2 regions of the Streptomyces niveiscabiei genome follow, and region 2 is predicted to be linked to the other one. Evidence: riboswitches for the same ligand, from Rfam matches in the RefSeq annotation. Region 2 holds a riboswitch; the other holds the start of a gene.
The links. A riboswitch is a leader RNA that binds a small molecule or an ion and turns the genes downstream of it on or off. The one in region 2 is predicted to bind glycine.
Positions count from the first base shown of each region.

Region 1 (15,126 bases), on a different contig from region 2:
CTCGCCCTCAAGAAGGAGGCCAAGGCGCCGACGGTCGTCCACGTCGTCTACATCCCGAAGAAGGTCGGCGGCCACAACATGAAGCTGTGGAAGCCGCAGGTGGTCCCGGCGTTCCAGTGGCTGACGGTCCAGATGGGCCTGACGAACGTGAAGGGTGACGACGCCGGAGGTACTACGGGTAGTACGGAGGCCTCCGGCAGCGCCGGTGCCACGGGGACGGGTACGGGTGCCGCCGGTACCCGGGGTACTACTCCTCTCGAACAGTAGAGCGGCGGTTCCAGGCTCGCGGTGCCCGCCAGTGGTAGTGCATCGCGAGCAGGCGCAGGACGAACGCGGTCATGGCCGCGAGGCCGCTGGTCAGCGGGGTGAGCGCCTCGTAGTGGATGCAGACCACCACCATCGTCGCGCCCACCATCGCCGGGACCGCGTAGAGGTCGCGGTCCCAGCGCAGGAGGGACGGGACCTCGTTCGCCAGGACGTCCCGCAGGACACCGCCGCCCACGCCCGTCGCGAGGCCGAGGGTCGCCGAGGCGGTCAGGCCCAGGCCGTGGTCGTACGCCTTCGTCGTGCCCGCCACGCAGAACAGGCCGAGGCCCGCCGCGTCGAAGACGTTCACCGCGTTCTGGATGCGCTCCACCTCCGGGTGGAGGAAGACGACGATCAGGGCGGCGATCAGCGGGGTCAGGAAGTAGCCCAGGTCCGTGAACGCCGCCGGGGGCACCGCGCCGATCACCAGGTCGCGGAACAGGCCCCCGCCCAGCGCGGTCACCTCGGCGAGGACGGCGATGCCGAAGACGTCGAAGTTCTTGCGGACCGCCAGCAGGGCGCCCGAGAGGGCGAAGACGAAGATGCCGGCGAGGTCCAGGGTGTGCTGGACGGAGGGGCTGAAGATTTGCTGGAGCACCCGCACATTCTTGCTTATCGCGGGGTGTCTTCCTTGCTATGCAAGGAGTGGAGGGGCTACAGGGTCGGTTTCCCTGTCGTGAAGAGCCACGTCTGGAAGAGGTCGTCCAGCTGCTGCCCCGAGATCTTCTCCGCGAGCTCGATGAACTGGGCCGTGTTCGCGTTGCCGTAGCGGTGCTGCTTCGTCCAGGCCGGGAGGAGCTTGAAGAAGGCCGCGTCGCCCATGCGTTCGCGCAGGACCTGGAGGGTCATCGCGCCCCGCTGGTAGACGGCCGAGGCGAACATCGTGTCCCGCTGCGGGTCTCCCACGGTGATCTGCCAGAACGCGCTCGTCCCCGGGCGGGAGTTGTACCCCGCCAGGAACGCGTCGTGCGCCGTGCGGGTGCCCTTGTGCTCGTCCCACAGCCACTGGCTGTACGTCGCGAAGCCCTCGTTCAGCCAGATGTCCTTCCAGTGCGCCACGCTGACCGAGTCGCCGAACCACTGGTGGGCCAGTTCGTGGACGATCGTCGATTCGCTGCGGACGGCCGAGTAGACCGGCTTGCTCTGGACCTCCAGCGAGAAGCCCGCCTCCGGCATGTCGTCGACGATCGCGCCGGTCTCCTCGAAGGGGTACGGGCCGAAGACCTGGGACCAGTAGTCGGTGGCCGCGGCCGTCACCCCGTACACGTCGACGCTGTTGCTGTTCGCCAGCACCGGGTCTATCGCGACGTAGATGGGGGTGCCGCCGGGGGTGGTGCCCGTCCGTACGTCGAACTTGCCTATCGTCGCCGTCGCCAGGTACGTCGCCATCGGCTTCGATTCGCGCCAGTGCATGTACGTGGACTCGCCCTTGTCGAACGTCGAGACCAGGCGGCCGTTCGAGACCGCCGTCAGGCCCTTGGGGGTCCGGATGCGGATGTCGTACGTCGCCTTGTCCGAGGGGTGGTCGCTGGACGGGAACCAGGTCGACGCGGCGTTCGGTTCGCAGGCCACGAAGACTCCGTCCGGGGTCTTCATCCAGCCGTAGTCCGAGCCGAAGACGATGGGGCCGCCCAGGGGTTCCGGTACGCCGCCGTACGTCACGCTCACCTTGAACGTCCGCCCCTTCTTCAGGAACTGACGCGGCGTCACCTTGATCTCGTCGCCCTCCCTCGTGAACTTCGCCTTCTTTCCGTTCACTTCGACCCTGGTGACCTCCAACTTCTGTAGGTCCAGGTCGAATCGGGAGAGGTTCTGGGTCGCTCTCGCGGTGAGGGTGGTGGTGCCGTCCAGGCGGTCCGTGTCCGGGGCGTAGGCGACGCCCAGGTCGTAGTGGAGGGCGTCGTAGCCGCCGTTGCCCAGTTGGGGAAAGTAGGGGTCGCCTATGCCGTCCGCGCCGGGGGTGGGGGCGGGGGAGGCGGCTACGACGAAGAGGGTGGCGGCTGCCGCTACGGCTGTGCCTGCCCATGCCGAACGGGAGAGTGCCATGGTCGTCCCTTTCGTGCGGTGTGTCGGACGGGGACGACTTTGCAGGGTCGCGGTTGGACATGTGCATGACTTTGCCAAGTCATGGAGGGGTAAAAGACCGGGCGCGCCCAGCCGTAGCCGGACGCGCCCGCACCTCTTCCGGCGTCAGCCGGCCTCGGGCTTGTCCTCCGTCGTCTCCACCTCAGCCGCCACCGCCGCCGATGTTTCCGCCGACTCCGCCAGGACCTCGTCCGCCACCAGTTCCGCCGCCTGCTTGGCCTCCGTGAGGAGGACCGTTTCCTGGGGGGCCTGGTCCGCAAAGTTCTCCGGGTGGTGGCAGGCCACCTGCTGGCCGGGGATCAGCTCCAGGAGGGGAGGTTCGGTGGTGCGGCAGATCTCCGTCGCCTTCCAGCAGCGCGTGTGGAAACGGCAGCCGCTGGGCGGGGAGATCGGGGAGGGGACGTCACCGCGCAGGAGGATGCGCTCGCTCTTGGCCGCCTTGCGCTTGGGGTCGGGGATCGGGACCGCCGAGAGCAGGGCCTTCGTGTACGGGTGCATCGGGGACTTGTAGAGCTTGTCCCGGTCCGCCAGCTCCACGATCTTGCCCAGGTACATCACCGCGATACGGTCCGAGACGTGCCGGACCACCGAGAGGTCGTGGGCGATGATGACGTAGGTCAGGCCCAGTTCCGACTGGAGGTCGTCCAGGAGGTTGACCACCTGGGCCTGGATGGAGACGTCCAGGGCGGAGACCGGCTCGTCGGCCACGACCAGCTTCGGGTTCAGGGCCAGCGCGCGGGCGATGCCAATGCGCTGGCGCTGGCCGCCGGAGAACTCGTGCGGGTAGCGGTTGTAGTGCTCGGGGTTGAGGCCGACCACCGACAGCAGGCGCTGCACCTCCGCCTTGACGCCGCCCTCCGGGGTCACCCCCTGGAGCTTGAACGGCGCGCTGACGATCGTGCCGATCGTGTGGCGCGGGTTCAGCGACGAGTACGGGTCCTGGAAGATCATCTGGACGTCGCGGCGCATCGGACGCATCCCCGCGGCGCTGAGGTGCGTGATGTCCCTGCCCTCGAACTCGACGCTGCCGCCGGTGGGTTCGAGGAGCCGGGTGATGAGGCGGCCCATCGTGGACTTGCCGCACCCGGACTCGCCGACGACACCGAGCGTCTCGCCCTTGCGGACCTCGAAGTCGATGCCGTCGACGGCGCGGACGGCCCCGGACTGGCGCTGGAGGAGGCCCTTGCGGATCGGGAAGTGCTTCTGGAGGCCGGAGACCTTGAGCAGAACCTCGGGCGTCTCTTTCACGGCATCGCTCACAGCTTCGGCGCAATCTCTTCGTTCCAGATCCGCTCCCGCTGTTCCTGCCCGAGATGGCAGGCGGCCCAGTGGCCGGTGCCGACCTCGGTGAGGTCGGGGCGGACCGTGCGGGTGACGTTGTCCTTGGGGAGGTCCGCGTACGGGCAGCGGGGGTTGAAGGCGCAGCCGGACGGGATGTTGATGAGGGACGGCGGGGCGCCCTTGATGGGGATGAGCCGGTCCATGTCCTCGCGGTCGAGGCGGGGCATCGAGCCCAGCAGGCCCCAGGTGTACGGGTGCCGGGGTTCCGCGAACACGTCCTCGGCGGGCCCGCGTTCGACGCACCGGCCGCCGTACATGACGAGCAGGTCGTCGGCCATCTCGGCGACGACGCCGAGGTCGTGCGTGATCATGATGACCGCGGAGCCGAACTCCTTCTGAAGGTCGCGGATCAGGTCCAGGATCTGCGCCTGGACGGTCACGTCGAGCGCGGTGGTGGGCTCGTCCGCGATGAGCAGCTCGGGGTTGTTGACCAGGGCCATGGCGATCATGGCGCGCTGGCGCATACCGCCGGAGAACTCGTGCGGGTAGCCGTCGACGCGCTTGTCGGGCTCGGGGATGCCGACCCGGTCGAGCATCTCGACGGCGCGCTTGCGGGCCTCCTTCTTGGTGACCTCGTTGTGGACCCGGTACGCCTCCACGATCTGCTGCCCGATCGTGTAGTACGGGTGCATCGCGGACAGCGGGTCCTGGAAGATCATGGCCATCTTCCGGCCGCGCAGCCGGCGCACCTCGTCGTTGTGGGCGCCGATCAGCTCCTGCCCGTCGAGCCAGACCTCGCCGCTGACGCTGGCGTTGCGGGCGGAGCGGTGCAGGCCCATGAGGCCGAGCGAGGTGACGGACTTGCCGGAGCCGGACTCACCGACGATGCCGAGGGTGCGTCCGCGCCGTACGTCGAAGCTGACGCCGTCGACGGACTTGACGAGGCCGTCGTCCGTCTTGAAGTGGATCTTCAGATCGCGGACGGAGAGGAACGCGTCGTCGGGGGCGTCGGCGACGGGCTCGCCCGGCGCGGAAGTGGAGGGCTTGCTCACGAGTACCTCACCCGGGGGTCGATGGCTGCGTACACCAGGTCGACGACGAGGTTGCAGAAGACGATGAAGAACGCGGCGACCAGGGTGACGCCCATGACGATGGGCAGGTCGTTGTCCCGGATCGACTGGACCGAGTAGGCGCCGATGCCCTGGAGGGAGAACACCGTCTCGGTCAGGACGGCCGTGCCGACCAGCGTGCCGAAGTCCATGCCGAAGATGGTGACGATCGGGGTGAGCGCGGCGCGCAGGCCGTGCTTGGTGACGACCGTCGTCTCCTTGAGGCCCTTGGCACGGGCCGTGCGGATGTAGTCCTCGCCCATGGTCTCCAGCATCCCCGCCCGGGTGAGACGGGCATAGAGCGCGGAGAACAGGAACGCGAGGCTGATCCAGGGCAGCAGGAGGTGCCAGGCCCATTCCGCCGGGTTCTGGGTGAACGGGATGTACTCGATGGAGTCCCAGATGGGGACCTCGTACACGAACAGGGCGCTGAGGATCTGGCCGGTGAAGAAGATCGGCAGGGAGACGCCGGCGAGCGCGATGAACATCGAGATGCGGTCGACGGGCGTGCCCTTGCGCAGCGCGGAGATGACGCCGGTGGTGACACCGAAGATCAGCCAGATCACGGCGGCGCCGACGGCGAGGGAGAAGGAGACCGGGATGCGCTCGGTGAGCTGCGGCCAGACCTCGACGTGGCTCTTGAAGGAGTAGCCGAAGCAGGGCGCGTCGCAGCGGGTGGCGTCCGGGCCGAACTTGTAGTCGGCGCCGACGAACAGCGCCTTGATGAAGTGCCAGTACTGGGTGTAGATGGGCTGGTCGAAGCCCAGGTTCTTCTTGATCGCGGCCACGGAGTCGGGGTTGGCGTCCTTGCCGACGTACTGCGTGGCGAGCTGGTCGGCGGTCTGGCCGCCGAGCCGGGGTACCAGGAAGAAGATCGCGAAGGTGACTGCGCTGACCACCAGCAGCAGTACCAGGGCGCCGAATACGCGCCGGATGATGTACGCAGCCACAGCTGTCCGGCTCCGGGCGGCGGGGTCGGAGCGTGTCCGGCCCCGCCACCCGGAACCTTCACCTGCCTTTCGAGAAGATTCCGGCCTGCTTTGCGGCTACTACTTCGAGGAGCTCATCAGCAGGTAGTCGTACATGCCCAGGTACGCCTGGGTGACCGTGACGTTCGTCGCGGACGCAGGCCGGAAGAGCAAGTTCTTGCGGTAGAGGGTCGGGACGACCGTGGCGGTGTCCATGACCATCTTGTCGATGTCGCCCCAGCCCTTGGTGCGGGCGGCGGCGTCGGTGTTGGCGATCGTCGAGGCGAGGGCCGCGTTGATCTTCGGGTCGTTCAGCTCCATCAGGTTGTTGCCGCCCGAGGGCTTGATGGCGGAGCCGTTGACGATCTGGTCGAGGAAGCCGAAGCCGGTCGGCCAGTCGGAGCCCCACGCCATGGACAGCATGCCGAGCTTCTGCTGGTGGACGTAGGACGGGACACCGGCGAAGTTCGAGAAGTACTTGCCGGCCGGGAACTGCCGGATCTCGACGTTGATGCCGTACTTCTTGAGCGACGCCTGGACGGCGGTGGCCTGCGCGACCTCGGCGGGACGGTCGGAGCGGGCGGTCAGGATCGTGTTGAAGCCGTTGGGCTTGCCGCACGCGGTGAGGAATTCCTTGACCTTGGCCGCGTCGCCCCGGCTGCCGGCCGACGGGTAGGTGTCGAACTTGGTGTAGCCGTTGACCGACGGGGGCAGCAGCGTGGTGGCGATGTCACCCTTCGGGGTGCCGCCGGCCGCGTCCAGGATGGACTGCTTGTCGACGGCGTACTGCACGGCCTTGCGGCAGTTGATGTTGTTGAACGGCTCGACGTTCTGGTTCAGCGCGATGTACTGCGTGGCGCCGGCGTACGAGCTGTCCGTCTGGTTGGCGAGCTTGCCCTTGAGGACCTTCGGCTGGGTGGCGGCCTGGACGCCGGCGCCCGCCGCGTCGACGGTGACCCGGTCGGAGATCAGGTCGTTGTCGATCGTGACCGGGTTCACCTTGAACTTGATGGTGATCTTGTCCGGCAGGGCCTTGCGGATCGGGTCCGTCTTCGGGTCCCACTGCGGGTTGCGCACGAGGGTGGCGCTGCGGCCCTCCTCGTAGGACTGGAACTGGTAGGGGCCCGAGGACACCATGTGCTGGACGTACTTGGCGCCGTCGTCCTTCGCGGCCGGGATGGGGGCCGTCTGCGAGAAGGTCGCCAGGTAGTCGAAGTCCGCGAACGGCTGCTTCAGCTTGAACACGATGGTCTGCGCGTCCGGCGTCTCGATGGACGCGAGGCCGTTCGGGTTCTTGTCCTTGTACGGGCCCTGGTACTTGTCGCCGCCGACCAGGTAGGACTTGAAGTACGTCGGCCCGTTGGAGAGCACCTCGGGCGCGAAGTTGGAGCGCTCGATGGCGTACTTGACGTCCTTGGACGTGACCGGGGTCCCGTCCTGGAACTTGACGCCGGCGCGCAGCTTGTACGTCCACGTCTTGGCGTCGGGGCTGGGCTGGCCCAGCGACTCGGCCAGGTCGGGGACGACGGTCAGGCCGTCCTTGCCGGCGGCCGGCTTGAACGTCGTGAGCGTACGGCCGTACAGGCGGGAGAAGTTCTGCACCCAGCCGTAGTACGTGTTGCCGGGGTCCAGGGAGTCCGCGACGTCCGAGTGCTCGAAGCTGAGGGTGCCCCCCTTCTTGTTCGAGACGTTGACGATGGACGTCAACCCCTCGTCCTTCTTCCCCTTGGCGGAGCCGCCGCCGCTGTCGCTGTCGCCGCCGCAGGCGGAAGCGCCCAGCGAGATCGCCAGGACCGACGCGATCGCGGCGGTCACTCTTCTCGTCTTCACCTGAGGAAATCCCCCTCGGTCGTTGTGGATCACTTGCTGCGAGGGTCGAGTGCGTCGCGCAGCCCGTCACCCAGCAGGTTGAACGCCAGGACGGTGATGAAGATCGCCAGTCCGGGCACGAACATGTACTGCGGATCCGCTGTGTAGAGATCCACGGCGTTGCTGAGCATCCCGCCCCAGGAAGCCTGCGGGGGTGCGATACCGACCCCGAGGAAGCTGAGGCTGGCCTCGAAGAGGATGTTCGTCGGGATGATCAGCGTCGAGTAGACGAGGATCGGTGCGACGAGGTTCGGGAGGAGTTCCCGGAAGAGGACGTACGGACCGCGCGCGCCGAGGCTGTGCGCGGCTTCGACGAACTCGCGTTTGCGCAGGGTCATCGTCTGGGCGCGCACGATGCGCCCGATGTACGGCCAGCTGAAGAAGCCGATGACGAAGATCAGGACGCAGATCCGCAGCGGGAGCCCGTTCAGGCCGAAGAAGCCGTCCTGGACGGAGGCCGAGATGGCGATGGCGAAGAGCAGCAGCGGGAAGGCGAGGAAGGTGTCCATCAGCCGGCTGATGACCGAGTCGACCCAGCCGCCGTAGTAGCCGGCGACGACACCGAGGACGGTGCCGATGACGACCGACAGCAGCGTGGCGCCGCCCGCGACGAGCAGGGAGACCCAGGACCCGTCGATGATGCGGGCGAGCATGTCGCGGCCGTACTGCGGGTCGACGCCGAGCGGGTGGTCCCAGCTCATGCCGCCCCAGCCGCCGATGGGCGCCTGCATCGCCGGGTCGATGAGGTCCTGGTTGAACTTGTTCGGGTCGAGGCCGAAGACGGCCTCGATGGGTTTGGCGAGGATCGCCATGAGGACGAGCAGGACGACGACGATGCCGCCGGCCACGGCCAGCTTGTCGCGCTTGAACCGGGTCCAGGCGATCTGGGTGAGTGAACGCCCTTCGATCTGGCTCTGGTTGGCCCCGGCGAGCACGGCTTCCGGCTGTGCTCCGGCCTCCGACCCGGTGGTCTCGATCGGTGCGGTCACAGTGCACTGACCCTTCCCGCCGGTGGTGACCGGCCTTACTCGCGTCTTATGGGAGGCGAGTCTTCAATGCGCTCGCGATCACGCGCCAGATGTGGCGGCGAAAGTATGCACAACCGTGATGCCGACCGAAGGCTTCCGTTATCCGAACAGTGGGTAACGACCCTCGGACGAGGGCAAGTTGATCAATACGGCCATACTGACACGTACCGGTTCGCTCTACGCGCGGAGATGAACACGGGTCGGTGTAACGAGTGGGTTTCCTGAGATGACGGAGCGTCAGGAGACGGCGGGGGCGATCAGTACGCGCCAGGCGTCGCCGGGTAGCCGTAGCCGGCCGCCGGGGACCGCGGGGACTGGGGAGCCGGCGGCTGCTGCGCCGGGGCGTGCGCCTCGCGGTCGTAGAACGGGCGGGCGTTGGCCCGCATCCACAGGACGACCGGGTCGTACTCGTCGGTCATCGCGACCGTGGAGACGGGCAGGCCGTCGGGGACGGCGCCGATCGACTGCTGCATCATCGCGCGCACCGCGTCCACCGACTGCGGCGACGTGTCGTACACGTCCAGGCCGATCGACAGGTACGGCTGGCCCAGGGCCGGCTGGACCCAGGCGCGGCGCAGCGCCCTGATCGCGGGGGTGCGGTGGGCGTTCTGGCCGAGGAGGGCGTAGAAGTGCGGGATCTCCACCGCCGGGTCCGACAGGCGCAGCGGGCCGGGGGGCTGGCGGTCCAGGCCCGTCGCGATGCGGCGCAGGTCGGCCCAGGGGACGCCCACGCCGCCGCCCGGGGCGTGCGGGTTCAGCCACAGGCCGTGGCGGTCCGGGTACAGGGTGCGGGCCGCGTCGAGGCCGTCCACCACCTCGTACGAACGGTTCCAGCCGCTCGCGGACAGCTCCTGGGCGGACGTCACGCAGGGCGCGTACGCGTGGCCGTCCACCTCCATCGAGCCGTACTGGGCGTCCGGGGAGCCGGACTGGCCGTGCCACAGCAGCATCCAGACCTGGCCGGTGGTGGGGGTCGAGAGCGCGCGCAGGAGTGCCTCGTAGGCGTCGTAGCGGCCAGGCGTGACCTGGCGCAGCATGTGCTCGACCTGGCCGGCCGCAGCGGTGCCGCTCACGCTCACGTCTTTACCGACCCTTCGTAAAAGTTGCCCCGTGGATGCCCGTTGCCCTGCGTCGGGGTCAAGCTTAAGCGCCTACGGGGGGTTCGCCGGTTGGGTGTACGACAGGTGAGGGGCGGGTTTCTAGGTGGTGCGGGAGTAGAAGGGCCGGACGTTCAGCTTCAGCCACTCCCCCACCGGGTCCTGCGCCACGTCCAGGAGGATCAGGTTCACGCCCCACCGCACCGGGACCCGGCCCAGCGCCCTGCCCAGCGCGTCCAGCGGCCGTTCGCCGGACTCGCCGTCCCAGTGGGTGAGTTCGACCCCGACGAACATGACCGGTTCCGCGGTCTCGATCGCCGCCAGGCAGCGGCGGGCCGTCAGGACGACGCCCGTCGCCTCGAACTCCTTGGACGCCTCCGCGAGGAAGTCCACCGGGTCGTCCTGCCAGTCCGGCTCGAAGAGGCGGACCCGGGCGCCGGAGGCGGTGCCGTCGAGGGGGGTGCGGCCCGCCCGGCAGAGGTCGGCGACCGCCTGCGGCGGGAGCGGGACGCCTACGACGCCGTCGGGGTTCAGGGCGATGCCGACCTGCGGGGGGAGGCCCTTGGCGAACTCGGCCGCCGGGGCGATCGTGTACGACATGTGCGCGCCGGTGACCTGGCGGAACTGTTCCTCGGAGGTGAAGACGGGGACGTACACCTGGCCGGCGATGTCGATCGTGGGCAGGTCGAGGGGGCCGGTGCGGGGGCCGCCGCCGTTGGGCAGCGGGATCCAGACGAAGCTGCGCGCGAGGACCTCGATGATCCGGCCGCCCGCGGACGGCACCCCCAGGGAGGCGGAGAGCACCTCCTCCAGTTCGTTCCCCGGCCAGCCGCCGTGGGAGTGGGGGTGTGCGGGGACCGGGAAGTCGGTCGGGAAGTCCATCGCTGTCTACCGCCTGCTGGGAACCGCTGTCGAGGAGGAAAAGCTTAAAGGCGTACCGGGGCGGGCCGGTTCAGCCCCGGGTGAACGCGATCCTCCGCAGCGCGTCCGCCGCCTCCCGGTCCAGCAGGATGGCCGCGCCGCAGCCGTCGGGCAGGCCGCCCCGCTCCACCGAGCCGATCAGGCGGGACGCCGCGTGGCGGTGGCGCAGGAACGCGTACCGGGAGACGCCCCGGCCCCGTTCGCGCTGGCCCTCAAGGGCCGTGTCCGGGGTGACGTCCAGCAGGAGGAGGTGGAGGGTGCCGCCGCGGCGGCGGGCGTCGCGGGCGAGCCAGCCCCGCACCCAGGACTGGGTGCCGCAGTCGTGGACCACGACGCCCTCGCCGGAGCGCAGGGCGCGCCACAGGCCCGCGTAGTGGGCGAGGCGGACGAGGGGGCGGTAGGCGGCGTACGGCAGCCAGGAGGGCGTACGGGCGTCCCAGCGGTCCCGGGTGTCCTGGGAGTCGACGCGGGTGCCGTGGACCGCGCGGCGCATCAGCGTGGACTTGCCGCTGCCGGGCAGGCCCGTGACGACGACGAGGTCGCGGGGGCCGAAGAGGAGGGCGTGCGGGCTGTGTCCGGCGCGGTCGCGCAGGTCGCGGACGACCGGCGCGGGGTGCCCGGCGCGGCTCTCCCGCGCGGGGGCCGCCGGCTGGGCGGGCAGCGCCGTCGCGTACGCCGTGGTCCTGTTCACCGTTGATCGTCCTCCCCTTGGAGCAGTCCCGTCAGATACGGGTCTCCCCATAGACAGTAAAGAGAAGGTAATGGAATCTGTCTCGCGATTTGGTGCGCCTCCTGCCACAGCCCGGTTACAGATCTGGCCCTGCCGCACGACCGGGGTGGCGTGCGATGATGGCCGCGCCAACTGCATACCGGCCGTTCGAATCCGCGCGGGAGAGTCCCCGGCTCGCTGTCCCGCTGGGGCGCCGAAGGAGCAAGTCCCTCCCTTGAATCTCTCAGGCACCGTTACCGCGTGGGCGAGGCACATCTGAAAAGCGGGCCGCCCCGGCGGTCCCACCCAAGGTGCAAGCCGTGTTCCCCGCGAGGGTCACGGCGAACCTCTCAGGTTCCGATGACAGATGGGGAGGATCTTCTCGTTCCTGGACGGGAAGCCCTTGCCCCACCCCGTCGCACCTGGGAGACGAACGCCCGATGACCAGCAGTTCCGCCGTACCGCGCCGTACCGCGCTCGATGCCCTGCACCGCTCGCTCGGCGCGACCATGACCGACTTCGCGGGCTGGGACATGCCGCTGCGCTACGGCTCGGAGCGCGAGGAGCACACCGCCGTCCGCACGCGCGCGGGGCTCTTCGACCTCTCGCACATGGGCGAGATCACCGTCACCGGGCCGCAGGCCGCGGCCCTGCTGAACTACGCGCTGGTCGGCGACCTCGCGGCGGTCGGGGTGGGCCGGGCCCGCTACACGATGATCTGCCGGGCCGACGGCGGCATCCTGGACGACCTGATCGTCTACCGGCTCGCCGAGACCGAGTTCATGGTCGTCGCGAACGCCTCGAACGCGCAGGTCGTGCTGGACGCGCTGACCGAGCGGGCCGCCGGGTTCGACGCTCTCGTGCGCGACGACCGGGACGCGTACGCGCTGATCGCCGTGCAGGGGCCCAAGGCCGCGGGGATCGTCGGGGCGCTGACGGACGCCGATCTCGTAGGTCTGAAGTATTACGCCGGGCTGCCCGGGACGGTCGCCGGGGTGCCGGCGCTGATCGCGCGCACCGGGTACACCGGGGAGGACGGGTTCGAGCTGTTCGTGGCGCCGTCGGACGCGGTGGCGCTGTGGGAGGCGCTGGCCGCCTCCGCTGATGTCGTGCCCTGCGGTCTGTCCTGCCGGGACACGCTGCGCCTCGAAGCGGGCATGCCGCTGTACGGGCACGAGCTGTCGACGGCCCTGACGCCCTTCGATGCCGGGCTCGGGCGCGTGGTGAAGTTCGGCAAGGACGGTGACTTCGTGGGGCGCGAGGCCCTCGCCGAGGCCGCCGCGCTCGCCGAGCGCAAGCCGCCCCGGGTCCTGGTCGGGCTGATCGCCGAGGGCCGGCGCGTACCGCGTGCCGGGTACGACGTCGTCGCGGGCGGCGCCGTCATCGGCGAGGTGACCTCCGGCGCCCCCTCCCCGACGCTGGGCAGGCCGATCGCGATGGCGTACGTCGACGCGGCGCACGCGGCGCCGGGGACGGCCGGGGTCGGCGTCGACATCCGGGGGAGCCACGAGGCGTACGAGGTCGTGGCTCTGCCGTTCTACCAGCGCGCGAAGTAACCCTCCCGCAGTCCCCTATTCATCAGCACTCCCCCGCGTACAGGAGAATTCAGGCCATGAGCAACCCCCAGAACCTGCGCTACAGCAAGGAACACGAGTGGATCTCGCCCGCCGAGGACGGCGTCGCGACGGTCGGGATCACCGAGCACGCGGCGAACGCCCTCGGTGACGTCGTCTTCGTCGAGCTCCCGGCGGTCGGCACCGCCGTGACCGCGGGCGAGTCCTGCGGCGAGCTGGAGTCGACGAAGTCGGTGAGCGAGCTGTACGCGCCGGTCGACGGCGAGATCACCGAGGTCAACGAGAGCGTCACGGAGGACCCGTCGCTGGTCAACTCCGAGCCGTTCACGGGCGGTTGGCTCTTCAAGGTGCGCGTCGCCGACGAGCCGGACGACCTGCTGTCCGCCGACGAGTACACCGCCTACACCGCCGGCTGAGGAGTCGTACGCATGTCTGTCCTGAACACGTCCCTGCACGAGTTGGACCCGGAGATCGCCGCCGCCGTCGACGCCGAGCTCGGGCGGCAGCAGTCGACGCTGGAGATGATCGCCTCGGAGAACTTCGCTCCGCTGGCCGTCATGGAGGCGCAGGGGTCCGTCCTGACCAACAAGTACGCCGAGGGGTACCCGGGGCGGCGCTACTACGGCGGGTGCGAGCACGTCGACGTCGCCGAGCAGATCGCCATCGACCGGGTGAAGGAGCTGTTCGGGGCGGAGTACGCGAACGTCCAGCCGCACTCCGGCGCCTCCGCCAACCAGGCCGCTCTCTTCGCGCTGGCCCAGCCCGGGGACACGATCCTCGGGCTCGACCTCGCGCACGGCGGGCACCTCACGCACGGGATGCGGCTCAACTTCTCCGGCAAGCAGTTCGATGTCGTCGCCTACCACGTGTCCCCCGAGACCGGGCTCGTCGACATGGAGGAGCTGGAGCGGCTCGCGCGCGAGCACCGGCCGAAGGTGATCATCGCCGGGTGGTCCGCCTACCCGCGTGAGCTGGACTTCGCGGAGTTCCGGCGGATCGCCGACGAGGTCGGGGCGTACCTGTGGGTCGACATGGCGCACTTCGCCGGGCTCGTCGCGGCGGGGCTGCACGCCAACCCGGTGCCGTACGCGGATGTGGTGACGTCCACGACGCACAAGACGCTGGGCGGGCCGCGCGGGGGGATCATCCTCGCGAAGTCGTCGTTCGCCAAGAAGCTCAACTCCTCGGTGTTCCCCGGGTTCCAGGGGGGTCCGCTGGAGCACGTCATCGCCGCGAAGGCCGTGTCGTTCAAGGTCGCCGCCTCCGAGGAGTTCAAGGAGCGGCAGCGGCGTACGGTGGAGGGGGCGCGGATCCTCGCCTCGCGGCTCACCGCCGAGGACGCCCGTCAGGCCGGGGTGAACGTCCTGTCCGGTGGGACCGACGTCCACCTGATCCTCGTCGACCTGCGGGAGTCCGCGCTCGACGGGCAGCAGGCCGAGGACCGGCTCCACGAGGTCGGCATCACCGTCAACCGCAACGCCGTCCCCAACGACCCGCGTCCGCCGATGGTGACGTCCGGGCTGCGCATCGGGACGCCCGCGCTCGCGACCCGTGGCTTCACGGCCGAGGACTTCACCGAGGTCGCGGACGTCATCGCGCAGGCGCTGAAGCCGGTGTACGACGCGGAGGCGCTGCGGATCCGGGTGAAGGCGCTGGCGGACCGGCGTCCGCTGTATCCGGCGCTGAGCAAGTAGGCCGGTCGGCCGGTCGGGCGGGGGTGGGTCTTCGGGGCCGCTTCCGTCCGGGCGGGGCGGGCCTCGGGGCCGGTCCCGCCGGGGCGGGTGGGTCTTCGGGCCTCCTCCGCCGGGGTGGGGGTGGGTCCTCGGGCCTCCTCCGCCTGGGTGGGGTGGGTCCTTGGGGCCGCCCCGCCCGTGTTCGTAGTCCCCGGCGTGGCATCCGGTGTCGTGTGTCCGCGTCCTTTCTGGTTGGAGTCCCCGTGGCCATCTCCGTGTTCGACCTGTTCTCGGTCGGTATCGGTCCTTCGAGTTCGCACACGGTCGGTCCGATGCGGGCGGCGCGGATGTTCGCGCGGCGGCTGCGGAGCGAGGGGGTGCTCGGGTCGGTCGCGTCCGTGCGGACGGAGCTGTACGGGTCGCTGGGGGCGACCGGGCACGGGCACGGCACGCCGAAGGCCGTACTCCTCGGCCTGGAGGGCAACTCGCCGCGCACGGTCGACGTC
Region 1 is NZ_JARAYJ010000010.1:161,328-176,453, forward strand. Features, by position in the region: gene PV682_RS16775 (alpha/beta hydrolase) at 1-267, shown strand, start outside; gene PV682_RS16780 (trimeric intracellular cation channel family protein) at 248-904, opposite strand; gene PV682_RS16785 (M1 family metallopeptidase) at 961-2,352, opposite strand; gene PV682_RS16790 (ABC transporter ATP-binding protein) at 2,497-3,678, opposite strand; gene PV682_RS16795 (ABC transporter ATP-binding protein) at 3,648-4,724, opposite strand; gene PV682_RS16800 (ABC transporter permease) at 4,721-5,731, opposite strand; gene PV682_RS16805 (ABC transporter substrate-binding protein) at 5,831-7,579, opposite strand; gene PV682_RS16810 (ABC transporter permease) at 7,609-8,607, opposite strand; gene PV682_RS16815 (enhanced serine sensitivity protein SseB C-terminal domain-containing protein) at 8,904-9,725, opposite strand; gene PV682_RS16820 (enhanced serine sensitivity protein SseB) at 9,846-10,625, opposite strand; gene PV682_RS16825 (AAA family ATPase) at 10,696-11,355, opposite strand; glycine riboswitch at 11,543-11,643, shown strand; glycine riboswitch at 11,644-11,750, shown strand; gene gcvT (glycine cleavage system aminomethyltransferase GcvT) at 11,814-12,929, shown strand; gene gcvH (glycine cleavage system protein GcvH) at 12,986-13,363, shown strand; gene glyA (serine hydroxymethyltransferase) at 13,376-14,641, shown strand; gene PV682_RS16845 (L-serine ammonia-lyase) at 14,884-15,126, shown strand, end outside.
Region 1: linked by a shared signal. The riboswitch ahead of gcvT (glycine cleavage system aminomethyltransferase GcvT) and the one ahead of gcvP (aminomethyl-transferring glycine dehydrogenase) in region 2 are both predicted to bind glycine.

Region 2 (15,126 bases):
CGGGATCACCACGGTCGACGAGATCGCGGAGGCCGGCGAGGACGAACTCGTCCGGCTGCTCGGCAAGGCGCACGGCCAGGGGCTGTACGCGATGGCGCTCGCGCGCGACGACCGGGCGGTGGTCGCCGAGCGGGAGACCAAGTCGGTGTCCGTGGAGGACACGTACGACGTGGACATCCACGACCGGCTGCGGGTCGGGTTCGAGGTGCGGCGGCTCGCGGACCGGTGCGTGCGGCGGCTGCGGGAGGCCCGGCTGTCGGGGCGGACCATCGTCCTGAAGGTGCGGCGGTACGACTTCTCGACGCTGACCCGCTCCGAGACCCTGCGCGGGCCCACCGACGATCCGGCGGTCGTGCGTGAGGCCGCGGCGCGGCTGCTGGAGTCCGTGGACACCACCGGCGGGGTGCGGCTGCTCGGGGTCGGGGTGTCGGGGCTCGCCGACTTCACGCAGGAGGACCTGTTCGCGCAGGCCGCGGAGGAGGTGCGGGATGAGGAGGAGGTGCCGGAGACACCGGGGGAGGCGGTGGCCGAGGCGGTGCCTGTCGAGCATCGGTGGCGGCCGGGGCAGGATGTGCGGCACGCCGGGTACGGGCAGGGGTGGGTGCAGGGGAGCGGGGTGGGGCGGGTGACCGTGCGGTTCGAGACGCCGGGGGACGTGGTGCCGGGGCGGGTGCGGACGTTCCGGGTCGACGATCCCGAGTTGGAGCAGGCGGAGGCGTTGCCGCTGGTGGCGGGGGGTGCTTGTGCGCAGGGGGCTTAGGGGGCGCGCGGTTTTGGGCCCTAGGCGGGCGGGTCGTCGCCGGCGATCGTGCCGAAGTCGCGGTCCTCGGGTGGGGTGGGGGCGACCGTGTCCATGCCGTAGTGGTGGTAGAGCTGGAGTTCCTGGGCGGGGGAGAGGTGGCGGCCCACGCCGAAGTCGGGGGCGTCCTTGATCAGGGCCCGGTCGTAGGGGACGCGCAGGGTGCCCTCGACGAGTTCGCTGGTCTCCAGGGGGACGAAGGCGTCGCGGGTGAACAGGCCCGTCCTTATCGCGGCCCACTCCGGGACGCCGGTCGCGTCGTCGAGGTAGACCTCGTCGATCGTGCCGATCTTCGCGCCGTGCCGGTCGTACGCCTTGCGGCCGATCAGGTTGCGCGGATCGATGTCGGTCTGCACGGGCCCTCCACTGGTCGCGGGGCGGCCGAAGCCTTCGTAAGGACTACGAAAGAGCACTTCGGGCCCGGTGGCCACTCGAAGGCTGGGGCGTTGACCTCGCTGGTAAGGTGAAAGTGGCTGTCGACCCTGTGCGGGAGAGTCCTCCGGAACCCTCGGAGGCGCCGAAGGAGCAACTCCTCCCCGGAATCTCTCAGGCTCACGTACCGCATGGGCGAGGTCACTCTGGAAAGCAGGGCGGGTGTCGACGGCGTCCGCTCTCACCGACGGTGAAAGCCGGGCGCTCGCGGGCGGCCGGTGAAGCTCTCAGGTCGAGATGACAGAGGGGGAGGCCGTTCGGGCACCCCGCAGCCGTGGTGCCACCGAAGGTCGTCTCGGCCAGGAGGCCCCCTCATGACCCCTCCCCGTATCCCGCTCAGCGTCCTGGAACAGGGCATTCCCTTCGAACAGCGCCATATCGGGCCCGACCGCGAGGCCCAGGCCAAGATGCTCGCGCAGGTCGGGTACGGCTCGCTGGACGAGCTGACCGCCGCCGCCGTACCGGACGCGATCAAGAACGTCGCCGCGCTGGACCTGCCGGGTGCGCGGACCGAGGCCCAGGTGCTCGCCGAACTGCGGGAACTGGCCGGGCGCAACCAGGTGCTCGGGTCGATGATCGGGCTCGGGTACTACGGGACGTTCACGCCGCCCGTCATCCTGCGGAACGTGATGGAGAACCCCGCCTGGTACACCGCGTACACGCCGTACCAGCCGGAGATCTCTCAAGGGCGCCTCGAAGCGCTGCTGAACTTCCAGACGATGGTCGCGGACCTGACCGGGCTGCCGACGTCCGGGGCCTCGCTGCTGGACGAGGGGACGGCCGCCGCCGAGGCGATGGCGCTGTCGCTGCGGATGGGGAAGAACAAGAAGGGGCTCTTCCTCGTCGACGCGGACGCCTTCCCGCAGACCGTCGCCGTCCTGCGGACGCGGGCCGAACCGGCCGGCGTCGAGGTCGTCGTCGCCGACCTCGGTGACGGGATCCCGGCCGAGGTCGCAGGCCGGGAGATCAACGGGGTGCTGATCCAGTACCCCGGCGCCTCCGGCGTCGTACGGGACATCAAGCCGCTCGTCGAGCAGGCGCACGAGGTGGGGGCGCTCGTCACCGTCGCCGCCGATCTGCTGGCGCTGACCCTGCTGACCTCGCCCGGGGAACTCGGGGCGGACATCGCCGTCGGGACCACACAGCGGTTCGGGGTGCCGATGGGGTTCGGGGGGCCGCACGCCGGATACATGGCCGTGCACGAGAAGTTCGCGCGGAGCCTGCCCGGGCGGCTCGTCGGGGTGTCCGTCGACGCGGACGGCAACCGGGCGTACCGGCTGGCGCTCCAGACGCGCGAGCAGCACATCCGGCGGGAGAAGGCGACCAGCAACATCTGCACGGCGCAGGTGCTGCTCGCCGTCATGGCCGGGATGTACGCCGTCTACCACGGGCCCGACGGGCTGCGGCAGATCGCCTGGAAGACGCACCGGTACGCCACCGTCCTCGCCGAGGGGCTGCGGGCCGGGGGTGTCGAGGTCGTCCACGGGGCCTTCTTCGACACGGTGTCGGCGCGGGTGCCCGGCGGTGCGGCCCGGGTCGTCGAGGCCGCTCGGGACGGCGGGGTGAATCTGCGGCTCGTCGACGCGGACCACGTGTCCGTCGCCTGTGACGAGACCACGACGCGGGAGCAACTCGCCGTCGTGTGGGGGGCGTTCGGGGTTTCCGGGGATGTCGACTCGCTGGACTCTTCGGCCCGGGAAGGGCTGGGCGACGAGGTGCTGCGGCGGGACGAGGTGCTGACGCATCCCGTGTTCCATCAGCACCGGTCCGAGACCGCCATGCTGCGGTACCTGCGGCGGCTTGCCGATCGGGACTACGCGCTCGACCGGGGGATGATCCCGCTCGGGTCCTGCACGATGAAGCTCAACGCGACGACCGAGATGGAGCCGGTCACCTGGCCCGAGTTCGGGCAGCTGCACCCCTTCGCGCCGGTCGAGCAGGCCGAGGGGTACCTCACGCTCATCCGGGAGCTGGAGGAGCGGCTCGCCGAGGTCACCGGGTACGACAAGGTGTCCCTCCAGCCCAACGCCGGGTCGCAGGGGGAGTTGGCGGGGCTGCTCGCCGTACGCGCCTATCACCGGGCCAACGGGGATCTTCAGCGGACCGTGTGTCTCATTCCGTCGTCCGCCCATGGGACCAATGCGGCTAGTGCCGTGATGGCCGGGATGAAGGTCGTCGTCGTCAAGACCTCCGAGGACGGGGAGGTCGACGTCGAGGATCTGCGGGGGAAGATCGGGCAGTACCGGGATGAGCTCGCGGTGCTGATGATCACGTACCCGTCCACGCACGGGGTGTTCGAGGAGCATGTCGGGGAGATCTGCGGGCTTGTCCATGAGGCCGGTGGGCAGGTCTATGTCGACGGGGCCAATCTGAATGCGCTGGTCGGGCTTGCCAAGCCCGGGCATTTCGGTGGGGACGTCTCCCATCTGAATCTGCACAAGACGTTCTGTATTCCTCATGGTGGGGGTGGGCCTGGGGTGGGGCCTGTGGCTGTGCGGGCTCATCTCGCGCCTTATCTGCCGAATCATCCTTTGCAGAGTGAGGCCGGGCCCGCTACCGGGGTCGGGCCTGTTTCCGCTGCGCCCTGGGGGTCTGCCGGGATTCTTCCCATTTCCTGGGCCTATGTGCGGCTCATGGGTGGGGAAGGGCTGAAGCGGGCCACCCAAGTCGCCGTGTTGTCCGCGAATTACATCGCCAAGCGGCTTGAGCCTCACTATCCCGTGCTCTACACCGGGCCCGGGGGGCTGGTCGCGCACGAGTGCATCATCGATCTGCGGCCCCTGACCAAGGCGACCGGGGTGAGCGTCGACGATGTCGCCAAGCGGCTCATCGACTACGGGTTCCATGCGCCGACCATGTCGTTCCCCGTTGCGGGGACGCTGATGATCGAGCCCACGGAGTCGGAGGATCTGGCCGAGCTGGATCGGTTCTGTGCGGCGATGATCGCTATTCGGGGGGAGATCGAGAAGGTGGGGGCCGGGGAGTGGGCGGCGGATGACAATCCGCTGCGGAATGCTCCGCATACCGCTGCCGCGTTGAGCGGGGAGTGGGCTCACTCCTATACGCGGGAAGAGGCCGTGTTCCCCGGTGGGGGGTCCGTTTCCGAGAAGTACTGGCCTCCTGTTCGGCGGATCGATCAGGCTTATGGGGATCGGAACCTCGTGTGTTCCTGCCCTCCGCTCGAGTCTTATCAGTAGGGGTTCCGCTACGCCGGGTACGCGTGTGTCTGGGCCGCCTTCAAGGAGGCCCAGATGTCCGTGCCCGGGTGGAGGCCCAGGTCTGCCGCCGCCGCTGTGGTGAGGTCCGCCGTCAAGGGGAGGTCGCCTTTCAGGTCGGCGCGGATCTGGTCGCCGTGGGATTCCAGGCCCGCGACCTGGCAGTGCCAGAGGTTGCGGGCGCTGGTGTTTTCGGGGCGGGTTCGGTGGAGGGTCACCGCGGACGGGGGGAACGCGACGAATGCGGGGCCCTTCAGGTGTTCCGACGTGGTGATTTGTTGGCCTGTGGGGAGGGTTACCGTCGTGCCTTCCGCCTTGCCCTTGTAGAGGTTCAGGCCCACCAGCTGCGCTATGTAGTCCGTGCGGGGGTGGCGGGCTATGTCTGCGGGGGTGCCCTCCTGGACTATCGATCCCTGTTCTATGACCACCAGGCGGTCTGCCAGGACCATCGCGTCCAGGGGGTCGTGGGTGACGATGACCGCTACCGCTTCGAAGTCTGCTAGGTGGTGGCGGAGTTGGGCTCTCACGTCCAGGCGGGTTCTTGCGTCCAGGGCTGCCAGGGGTTCGTCCAGGAGCAGTAGGCGGGGGTTTGTCGCCAGGGCTCTTGCGAGTGCTACGCGTTGGGCCTGGCCGCCTGAGAGGTTTCGGGGTTTTGTGGTGGCGTGGTTTTCCAGGCCCATACGGGTCAGCCACTCTTTTGCTCGGGTCCGGGATTCGGATTTTGTGGCGCCCTGGCATCTGGGGCCGAAGGCTATGTTGTCCAGGGCTGTGAGGTGGGGGAAGAGGAGGTAGTCCTGGAAGACGACTCCTACCGGGCGGGATTCGGGGGGTGTGTTCTCCAGGGGGTGGCCGTCCAGGTGGAGGTGGCCTGAGGTCAGGGGGAGCAGGCCCGCCAGTGCTCTGAGGGCGGTGGTTTTACCGGCGCCGTTGGGGCCCAGGAGGGCTAGGACTTCGCCGGGGGTGGCTTTGAGCGTGATGTTCAGGTGGAAGGTCGGGGGGTGGGTTACTACGAGGTGGGTGTGCAGGCCGGGGTGGGTGGTCATGGGGGTCCTGGGGTTGGTTTTCCCGCCCGCCCACCCGTGCGGGTTTGGTTGTCGGGTGCGGGTGGTTCTTGTGGGGGGAGCTGTTGAGTGGCGGCTGCGGGGAGGGTGGGTTCGGGTGGGGTGGGGGTGGGTTTTTGTTGAGGGTCGGGTGCGGGTTTGTTGTGGCTGGTCGCGCAGTTCCCCGCGCCCCTGGGGTGGGAGTGGGGGCTGTGGGTTGGGATGTGAGGTGGGTGGGGCTGGCGTGCTCGTGAGGTGGTAGCCGTTTGTTGGTGGGGTTCCGCGCCTTTTGAGGGGGTGGGACTTTGTGGCGGGAGCCGCATGTTCAGGGTTTTTTGCGTTCAGGTTGTTGTCAGCCAGTTTTCTCTCAGGGCCGCCAGGACCGCTATGGAGACGGTCAGGAGGACCAGGCTCAGGGCCATTGCTGATTCCGGGTTGCTTTGCAGGGCCAAGTAGACCGCCAGGGGCATTGTCTGGGTTTTTCCTGGGAAATTGCCTGCGAAGGTGATCGTGGCGCCGAATTCGCCCAGTGCTCTTGCCCAGGCCAGGACCGCTCCTGCGGCTATGCCGGGGGCGATGAGGGGGAGGGTTATTCTGCGGAATGCTGTGAAGCGGGTTGCTCCCAGGGTGGCCGCTGCTTCTTCGTAGCGGGGGTCCGCTGCTCTTAGGGTGCCTTCTACGCTGATCACAAGGAACGGCATGGCTACGAATGCCTCGGCTATCACCACGCCTGTTGTCGTGAAGGGGAGGGTGATGCCGAACCAGCGGTCCAGCCATTGGCCCGCTATGCCGTTTCGGCCCAGGGCCATGAGGAGGGCCACGCCTCCTACCACCGGGGGGAGGACCAGGGGGAGGGTTACCAGGGCTCGCAGGAGCGCTCTGCCTCTGAAGTCCGTTCTTGCCAGGAGCCAGGCCAGGGGGACGCCTATGACCAGGCTTACCGCTGTGGCCGCCGTGGCGCAGAAGAGGGAGAGGCGGAGGGCCTCCCAGACCTCGGGGGTGGTGAGGAGGGAAGGGAGGCTGTTCCAGGGGGCGCGGATCAGGAGGGCCAGGAGGGGGAGCAGGAGGAAGGCGACTCCGAGGAGGGCCGGGAGCAGGAGGGGGAGGGGGACGGGCCTGCGGAGTCTTGCGGGGCGGGGCTTCGGCGCCGGCACTGTGCGTTCTCCCTCGGGGCGTTCGGGCGGGTCACGGCTGGAGGAAACCCGCCTCCGTCAGTATCTTCCGGCCCTCCGGGGACTGCACGAGGGCGATGAACTCCTTGGCCGCCGCCGCGTTGGGGGCGTCCTTGAGGAGGGTGATCGGGTAGTCGTTCACGGCCTGGGAGGACTCGGGGAAGTCGATGCCCTGGACCTTGGTGCCGGCGGCGTGGACGTCGGTCTTGTAGACGAGGGCCGCGTCCGCCTCCTTGAGCTCGACCTTCGTGAGCGCGGACTTGACGTCCTGCTCGTACGACACGGGCGTGACCTCGACCCCCGTCGCGGTGAGGATCTTGTCGGCCGCTGCGCCGCAGGGCACCGTCCTGTCGCACAGGACGACCTTGAGGCCGGGCCTGGTGAGGTCCTTGAGGCCGGTGACCTTGTCGGGGTTGCCCGGCAGGGTGGCGATCTCCAGCTGGTTGCGGACGAAGGTGACCGGCGTCGTGGCGTTGTCCTTCTTGCCGGTGACGATGGCCATGGTCTTGGCGCTGGCCGCGGCGAACACGTCGGCGGGGGCGCCGCCGGTGATGCTCGCGGCGAGGCTGTCGCTGCCGGCGAAGCTGAAGGTGACCTTCGTACCGGGGTGGGCCTTCTCGAACTGTTCGCCGAGCGCGGTGAACGTCTCCTTGAGGGAGGCGGCGGCGAAGACGGTGACCGTGCCGGAGACCTTGCCGGAGGCGGACGGGGGCGTGCCGGGGGCCGGCGTGGAGTCCGAGGAGCACGCGCTCAGCGTCAGCAGCGCGGCGACCCCCGCGCCGGTCACCTGGAGCAGCCGGCGGGGGCGGGGCGCGGGACGGGTCATCACGGGTACTCCTCGGAGACGGATCGGCTGACGGCCGGGATGATGATACTGCCGCATCTGCGAGGTGTAAGTCTCTCTTCGTGCCGCATGAGCTGGGCGGGTGCGTGATTCGGATGGTATCTGCGGTGGGTTACGTCCGGTCGATGTGGACGTTCGTCGACTTCACCCGGGCCGTCGCCTCCATGCCCACTTCGAGGCCCAGTTCCTCCACCGCTTCCCGGGTGAGCAGCGAGACCAGTCGGTGCGGGCCCGCCTGGATCTCGACCTGGGCGGCGACGTCGCCGAGCTTCACGGCCGTGACGATGCCGGGGAAGGCGTTGCGGACGGACGTGTGCGAGGGGGTCTCGTCGCCGTCGGAGCGGGCCAGCTCGACGGAGAACGCGGCCAGGTCGGTGCCGTCGACGAGGCGCCGGCCCGCGTCGTTGCGGTGGGTGGTGAAGCGGCCCGCGTCCGCCCAGCGGCGTGCGGTGTCGGGGCTGACGCCCAGGAGGCGGGCGGCCTGGCCGATGGTGTAGGAGTGCATGCGGTCACGATAGGTCGCCGTACGACGCTCCTGAGCTGGTACGGCGACCCCGGCCCAGGCTGAGCCGCGTACGGATCTCAGCCCGTGTGGACCCTCGGCCTGCGGGCGCGGTCCGGTTCTGCCTCGCGGAGGACCTCGCGGGTCACCGGGGCCACCTCGCCCTGGCCGAAGAGGAAGAAGCGCAGGAAGTTGGTGAAGGGGCCGCCCTCGGTCCACTCGAAGTAGATGTGCGGGGTGCAGCCGGTGGAGTCGCGGATGTGCAGGAGGAGGGCCGCGAGGGCGTTGGGGATGGAGGAGTGCTCCAGGGTCAGGACGCGGTAGCGGCCGTGCAGGACCTCGCCCCGTACGGTGAGGCTCGCCTCGAACTCGGAGGGGTCGGTGACGGTGACCTCGACGAAGACGTAGTCCTCCTGGCCGGGGATGTCGTTGTCCTCGCGGATCTGCTCGATCTTCTCGCGGTACTCGGCGACGTCGCGCCGGTCGGGCTCGTTGGCGATCAGGCGGATCTTGCGGCTCGCCATGTCCCGTACGAAACGTTCCGCCATCGGGTCGAGGGTGACGCTCGTGACGCGCAGCTCGAAGGCGCGGGCGAGGCGGGAGAGCAGGGAGACGAGGATGATGCCGGCGATGAAGCAGGCGCCGATCTTGACGCCGTCGGGGCGTTCGATGACGTTGGCGACCGTCGTGTAGAGGAAGACGGCGGCGATGACGCCGAAGCCGATGGTCCAGTTGCGCTGGCCCGCCTTGTGCGCGGCGATGGTCACGGCGATCGCCGCCGAGCTGATGAGGACGAGCACGCCGGTGGCGTACGCGCCGCCCTGCGCGTCGACGTCGGCGTCGAAGATCCAGGTCACCAGGAAGGCGATCAGCGTGAACACGATGACCATGGGGCGCACGGCGCGGGCCCAGTGCGGGGCCATGCCGTACCGGGGCAGGTAGCGCGGCATCAGGTTGAGCAGGCCCGCCATCGCGGAGGCGCCGGCGAACCAGAGGATGGCGATCGTCGACACGTCGTACACCGTGCCGAAGGCGCTGCCGAGGTAGTCGTGGGCGAGGTAGGCGAGCGCGCGGCCGTTGGCCTCGCCGCCGGTCTTGAACTCCTTCTCGGGGATGAGGAGGGTGGTGATGAAGCTGGTGGCGATGAGGAAGCCGCTCATGATGAGGGCGGCGGTGGTGAGGAGCTTCTTGGTGTCGCGGATGCGGCCCGCGGGGCGTTCCTCGGTGTCGTCCGGGTCGCCCTTGACGTTCGGCATGACGGCGACGCCGGTCTCGAAGCCGGAGAGGCCGAGGGCGAGCTTGGGGAAGACGATCAGGGCGACGCCGATCATCGCAAAAACGTTTCCGTGCTCGGTGGTGAGCGCGTTGGACCAGTCGGTGACCACATGGCCGGCGGTGATGACGTGCCACAGTCCGACGGCCACGACCACGACGTTCAGCGTGAGGTAGGCGCCGACCAGGACGACCGCGACCCCGATCGCCTCCAGGAACCCCTTGAGGAAGACCGCGCCGAGCAGCGCGACCAGGACCAGGGTGATCAGCATCTGCTTGCCGTGCAGGGCGCTGGTGAGGTGCGGGTTCTCCACCAGGTGGGTCGAGGCGTCGGCGGCGGAGAGGGTGATCGTGATGAGGAAGTCGGTCGCGGCGAAGCCCAGCAGGGTGAGGACGAACAGCTTGCCCTGCCAGAAGGAGAGCAGGCGCTCCAGCATCGCGATCGAGCCCTCGCCGTGCGGGCTCTCCTCGGCGACCCTGCGGTAGACGGGGAGCGCGCCCGCGAGGGTGACGATCACGAGGACGATCGTCGCGACCGGGGAGAGGAGACCTGCGGCGAGGGCGGCGATACCGGGCTGGTAGCCGAGGGTGGAGAAGTAGTCGACGCCGGTGAGGCACATGACGCGGTACCAGGGCTGGCCGCGGTGGACCTCGGGCTTCCGCTCGCTCTCGCCCCGGTCCCCCTCGGCCGCCTTGCCCTTGCCCATGTCGGACAGGCCCTCCAGCATCCAGGCCCTGAGGCGGCTGGGTGCTGGTCGTTCGGTCGTGGCCATCGGCGGTGCTCCAGGTGTGCGGCTCGGGCGCGGCTGCGGCCATCACGCGGACGGCGGCTACAGCGTAAGCAGAGAGTGACACGCGGGCCTGGGGTTCGGGGGGTGGGGGGCGTCAAGCTTGCGTTAAGACTGGCCTGGTCGGGGTGGGTGTGAGGCCGTGGAGGTGGACTGGGCCGTACGGGGGAGTGGACACCCAGTGTCATGGTCGGCGGAGGCTGCGATTTCGTAATGTTCGCCGTTCGAGCCGAATGTTTCGAACCGTCTTGGGGTGGATTCCGTGTAACGGGCTGGGGAGCGTTCTCCAACTGGCCTTCGAATTGACCGTGTTCAAGGGGTTGCCTCCGCTCGGAGGCTGTCTCTAGGGTGCGGCAGCAGCGAAGCTTTCTGGATCTGCTACGAAACTTTCGATCAATCGAGGAGAGCACAATGGGCGACCCGGCACTCTCCCGCCGAGGCTTCCTGGGGGCCTCCGCCGCGGCCGGTCTGGGCGTGACGGCGCTGAGCGGCTGCGGCGGCGACTCGGACGGGGGATCGTCCGGGGGCACGACCACCGTCGAGTGGTGGAACATCTCCACGACCCAGCCCGCCAAGGACGTCTGGGCGGCTCTGGCCAAGAAGTTCGAGAGCCAGAACCCGGGCGTCAAGATCAAGATCGTCCAGCTGGAGAACGACGCCTACAAATCCAAGATGACGGCGCAGACCGCCTCCGGCAAGCTCCCCGACATCTTCCACACCTGGGGCGGCGGCGTCCTCAAGCAGCAGGTCGACGCCGGGCTCGTCGAGGACCTCACCGACCGCACCAAGCCCTGGTCCGACGGCCTGCTGCCGGTCGCGAAGGCGCCGTACCTCATCGACGACAAGGTGTACGGCATCCCGTTCGACATCGGCATGATCGGGTTCTGGTACAACAAGGCGCTCTTCAAGAAGGCCGGGATCGCCGCGCCGCCCACCACCTGGTCCGGATTCCTCGACGCCGTACGGAAGCTGAAGGCATCCGGGGTCACCCCGCTCGCGCTCGCCGGCAAGGAGAGCTGGACCGGGATGTACTACTGGGCGTACCTCGCGATGCGTACGGCCGGGCTCGACGCCCTCCAGAAGGCCGACTCCGACAAGGACTTCACCGGCGACGGGTTCGTACAGGCCGGGCAGCACCTCCAGGAGCTGATCGACCTCCAGCCGTTCCAGAAGGGGTTCCTCGGGGCCGCCTACTCCACCCCGACCGGGCAGGCCGCGGCCGTCGGCAACGCCAAGGCGGCGATGGAGCTGATGGGCCAGTGGGCGCCCACCGTCGAGGCCGACGCGGGCAAGGGCATCGGCGCCGGCCTCGGGTTCTTCCCCTTCCCCGCGGTCGACGGCGGCAAGGGCGCGATCACCGAGGTGTTCGGCGGGGGCGGCGGCCACGCGCTGCGCAAGGGCGCGCCCCAGGCGGCCGTGGACTTCCTGAAGTTCTTCGCCTCCGAGGCCACCGACATCGAACTCGTCTCCAAGACCGGGGCGTTGCCGGTCGTGCCCGCCGCCGAGTCCGCGCTCAAGGACCCCAACCTCTCCGCCGTACAAGCCCAGTTGAAGGCCGCCACCGGGTTCCAGCTCTACCTCGACCAGGCCTACGCGCCCGCCGTCGGGCAGCAGGTCAACGACAGCGTGGCCGGGCTCATCGCCGGGTCCAAGTCGCCGAAGCAGGTCACCGAGGCGATCACGAAGACCGCCAAGGAAGAGCAGTGACCTCGACGTTCGTCGAGGAGGAGCGGGGTACGGCGGTGAAGGAGCCGCCCGTCTCCCGGCGTGCGCGCTCCCGGCGGCGGATCGCGCACTGGTTCACCGCCTTCGCGTTCCAGGTGCCCGCGCTCGTGCTGTTCGGCGTGCTGGTGCTGCTGCCGATGCTGTTCGCCGTGTACGCGTCCTTCTTCCGCTGGGGCGGGTTCGGGTGGCCCTCCGAGGCCATCGGGTTCGACAACTACACGCGGCTGCTCCAGGACTCCGTGTTCATCGGGGACCTGGGGCGCGGCGCCGTGATCATCGGGCTCTCCATCGTCGTCCAGCTGCCGTTCGCGCTCGCCCTCGCCGTCGCGCTCAACCAGAAACTGCGCGGGCGGGCCGTCTACCGGATGCTGTTCTTCGCGCCGTACATCCTCTCCGAGGCGATCACCGGCATCCTCTTCAGCATGCTGTTCGCGCCCGACGACGGGTTCGCGGACCAACTCCTCGGCCGGATCGGGCTGGACGGGCTCGGCGGGGAGTGGTTCTCCGATCCCTCGACCGTGCTCGCGACGCTCTTCCTCGTCATGACCTGGAAGTACTTCGGCTTCCACATGATGCTCTACCTCGCCGGACTCCAGTCCATCCCGGCCGAGTTGAAGGAGGCCGCGCTCATCGACGGCGCCGGGCCCTGGCAGCGGTTCCGCTCCATCACGCTGCCGCTGCTCGCGCCGACCCTCAGGATCAGCGTGTTCCTGTCGGTGATCGGTGCGATCCAGCTCTTCGACCTGGTGTGGGTGACCACCGGCGGCGGGCCCGACCACCACTCCGAGACCATGGCCGTGTCGCTGTTCCAGTACGGCTTCAAGCGCTACCAGGTCGGCTACGCCAGCGCGATCAGCGTCGCGATGTTCGTCATCAGTCTCGTCTTCGCCCTCGTCTACCAGCGCTACGTCCTGCGCCGGGACCTGGAGGGGGCCACCACGACCATGCGAGGAGGCGGCGCGTGAAGAGGCGCTGGCGCAGTCTGCCGTTGCACGTCGTCCTGGTCATGGTCGGCGCGATGATGGCCGTACCGCTGCTGTACGCGGTGCTGTCCGGGTTCAAGACCACCGACGAACTCTCCCGCAACCCCGTGGGGCTGCCCGAGAAGTGGATCACCTCCAACTACACCGACATCCTCGGGTCCAGCTCCTTCTGGCGGATGGTCGGGTCCAGCACCTTCATCGCCGTCGCGACGACCGTGGCGGTGGTCGGGGTCTCCGCGCTCGCCGCGTTCTCCTTCGCGCGGTTCTCCTTCCGGGGGCGGGAGGCGCTGTTCACGCTGTTCACCATGGGGCTGATGTTCCCCTTCGCGGTCGTCGCGCTGCCGCTGTTCCTGCTGCTGCGCTCCCTCGACCTGCTGGACAACCCGCTCGGGGTGATCCTGCCGCAGGCCGCGTTCGGGATACCGGTGACCATCGTCATCCTGCGCGGGTTCTTCCGGGAGATCCCGGCGGAGCTGGAGGAGGCGGCGACCCTCGACGGCTGCGGGCCGCTCGGGTTCTTCTGGCGGGTGCTGCTGCCGATGGCCCGCCCGGCCCTCGGGACCGTCTCCGTCCTCGCCGTGGTGGGCAGCTGGAACAACTTCCTGCTGCCGCTGCTCGTCTTCACCGACCCCAGCTGGTGGACGATCCCCATCGGGGTCCAGCAGTTCCAGGGGCAGTACTCCTCGGAGTACGCCCGGGTCTTCGCCTACCTCGTCCTCGCCATGGTGCCCGCCCTGGCGTTCTACTCCGTCGCCGAGCGCCAGCTCGTCGGCGGGCTCACCGCCGGGGCCTCCAAAGGCTGACCGGCCAGCTCATGTACGGCTCACCCCCCTTGAGGAGTCGCAGCATGCTCGTCCGCACCCGTCTCAGACTCGCCGGGGCGCTCGCCGCCGCCCTCGTCGCCGCAGGCGTCGCGAGCGGCCCCGCCGCCCAGGCCGGGGAACAGCACCACAAGGCGACACTCGCCGACCTCGCCCAACGGCATGGGCGTTACTTCGGCAGCGCCACCGACAACCCCGAACTCACCGACGCCCCCTACACGAAGATCCTCGGCCACGAGTTCGACATGATCACGCCGGGCAACGGGATGAAGTGGTACGCCACCGAACCCCAGCAGGGCGTCTTCGACTTCACCGCCGGCGACGAGATCGTGAACCTTGCCCGGGCCAACCACCAGAGGGTGCGCGGCCACACCCTCGTCTGGCACAGCCAGCTCCCGGACTGGCTGACCGGCAAGGAGTGGACGGCGGCCGAGCTGCGGGCCGTCCTCAAGAACCACATCCAGACCGAAGTCCGGCACTACCGGGGCAAGTTGTACGCCTGGGACGTCGTCAACGAGGCGTTCAACGAGGACGGCACCTACCGCGAGACGATCTTCTACAAGACCCTCGGCCCCGGCTACATCGCCGACGCGCTGCGCTGGGCCCGGCAGGCCGACCCGCGCGTCAAGCTGTACCTCAACGACTACAACATCGAGGCCGTCGGCCCCAAGAGCGACGCCTACTACAAGCTCGCCAAGGAGCTGAAGGCACAGGGCGTGCCGCTCGACGGGATCGGCCTCCAGGCGCACCTGGCCCTCCAGTACGGCTATCCGACGACCCTGGAGGACAACCTCCGCCGCTTCTCCCGGCTGGGGCTCGACACCGCGCTCACCGAGGTCGACGTGCGGATGTTCGTGCCCGCGACCGAGGAGAAACTCGCCCAACAGGCCCAGTGGTACGCCGACATGACCGACGCGTGCCTGTCGGTGCGGCGGTGCGTGGGCATCACGATCTGGGACTACACGGACAAGTACTCGTGGATCCCGGCCGTCTTCCCCGGTGAAGGGGCCGCTCTCCCCTGGGATGAGCAACTCAAGCCGAAACCCGCCTACTTCGCGCTCCGGAACGCGCTCAAGTAGGAGGGTTTCAGGGGCGGGCTGGTGGTGCGGTGCTGGACCGCACCACCAGTTCCGTGCCCAACTCGACGCGCGGCGAGTCGGGATGCTCGTCGTGCGCCAGGCGCAGGGCCGTACGGACGGCCAACTTGCCCATGTCGGCGAGGGGTTGGCGGACGGTCGTCAACGGCGGGGCGGACCAGCGGACTTCGGGGAGGTCGTCGAAGCCGACGACACTCATGTCCTGCGGGACGCGCAGGCCCCGCTGGCGCAGCGCCTCCACCGCGCCGAGCGCCATCCGGTCGCTCGTCGCGAACAGGGCCGTCGGCGGGTCCGGGAGGTCCAGGAGGGTGCCCGTGCCCCGGAAGCCCGACGCGGACTGGAAGTCGCCGGGCACGACGAGGGAGTCGTCCACCGGGACGCCCGCCGCCTCCAGCGCCGCGCGGTAGCCGTCGTAGCGGGCGCGGGAGCACAGGAG
Region 2 is NZ_JARAYJ010000002.1:9,424-24,549, forward strand. Features, by position in the region: gene PV682_RS02240 (DNA polymerase IV) at 1-760, shown strand, start outside; gene PV682_RS02245 (PRC-barrel domain-containing protein) at 781-1,155, opposite strand; glycine riboswitch at 1,277-1,371, shown strand; glycine riboswitch at 1,372-1,485, shown strand; gene gcvP (aminomethyl-transferring glycine dehydrogenase) at 1,546-4,428, shown strand; gene PV682_RS02255 (ABC transporter ATP-binding protein) at 4,437-5,489, opposite strand; gene modB (molybdate ABC transporter permease subunit) at 5,828-6,640, opposite strand; gene modA (molybdate ABC transporter substrate-binding protein) at 6,672-7,484, opposite strand; gene PV682_RS02270 (TOBE domain-containing protein) at 7,615-8,007, opposite strand; gene PV682_RS02275 (APC family permease) at 8,085-10,049, opposite strand; gene PV682_RS02280 (extracellular solute-binding protein) at 10,476-11,771, shown strand; gene PV682_RS02285 (carbohydrate ABC transporter permease) at 11,768-12,754, shown strand; gene PV682_RS02290 (carbohydrate ABC transporter permease) at 12,796-13,575, shown strand; gene PV682_RS02295 (endo-1,4-beta-xylanase) at 13,620-14,672, shown strand; gene PV682_RS02300 (LacI family DNA-binding transcriptional regulator) at 14,680-15,126, opposite strand, start outside.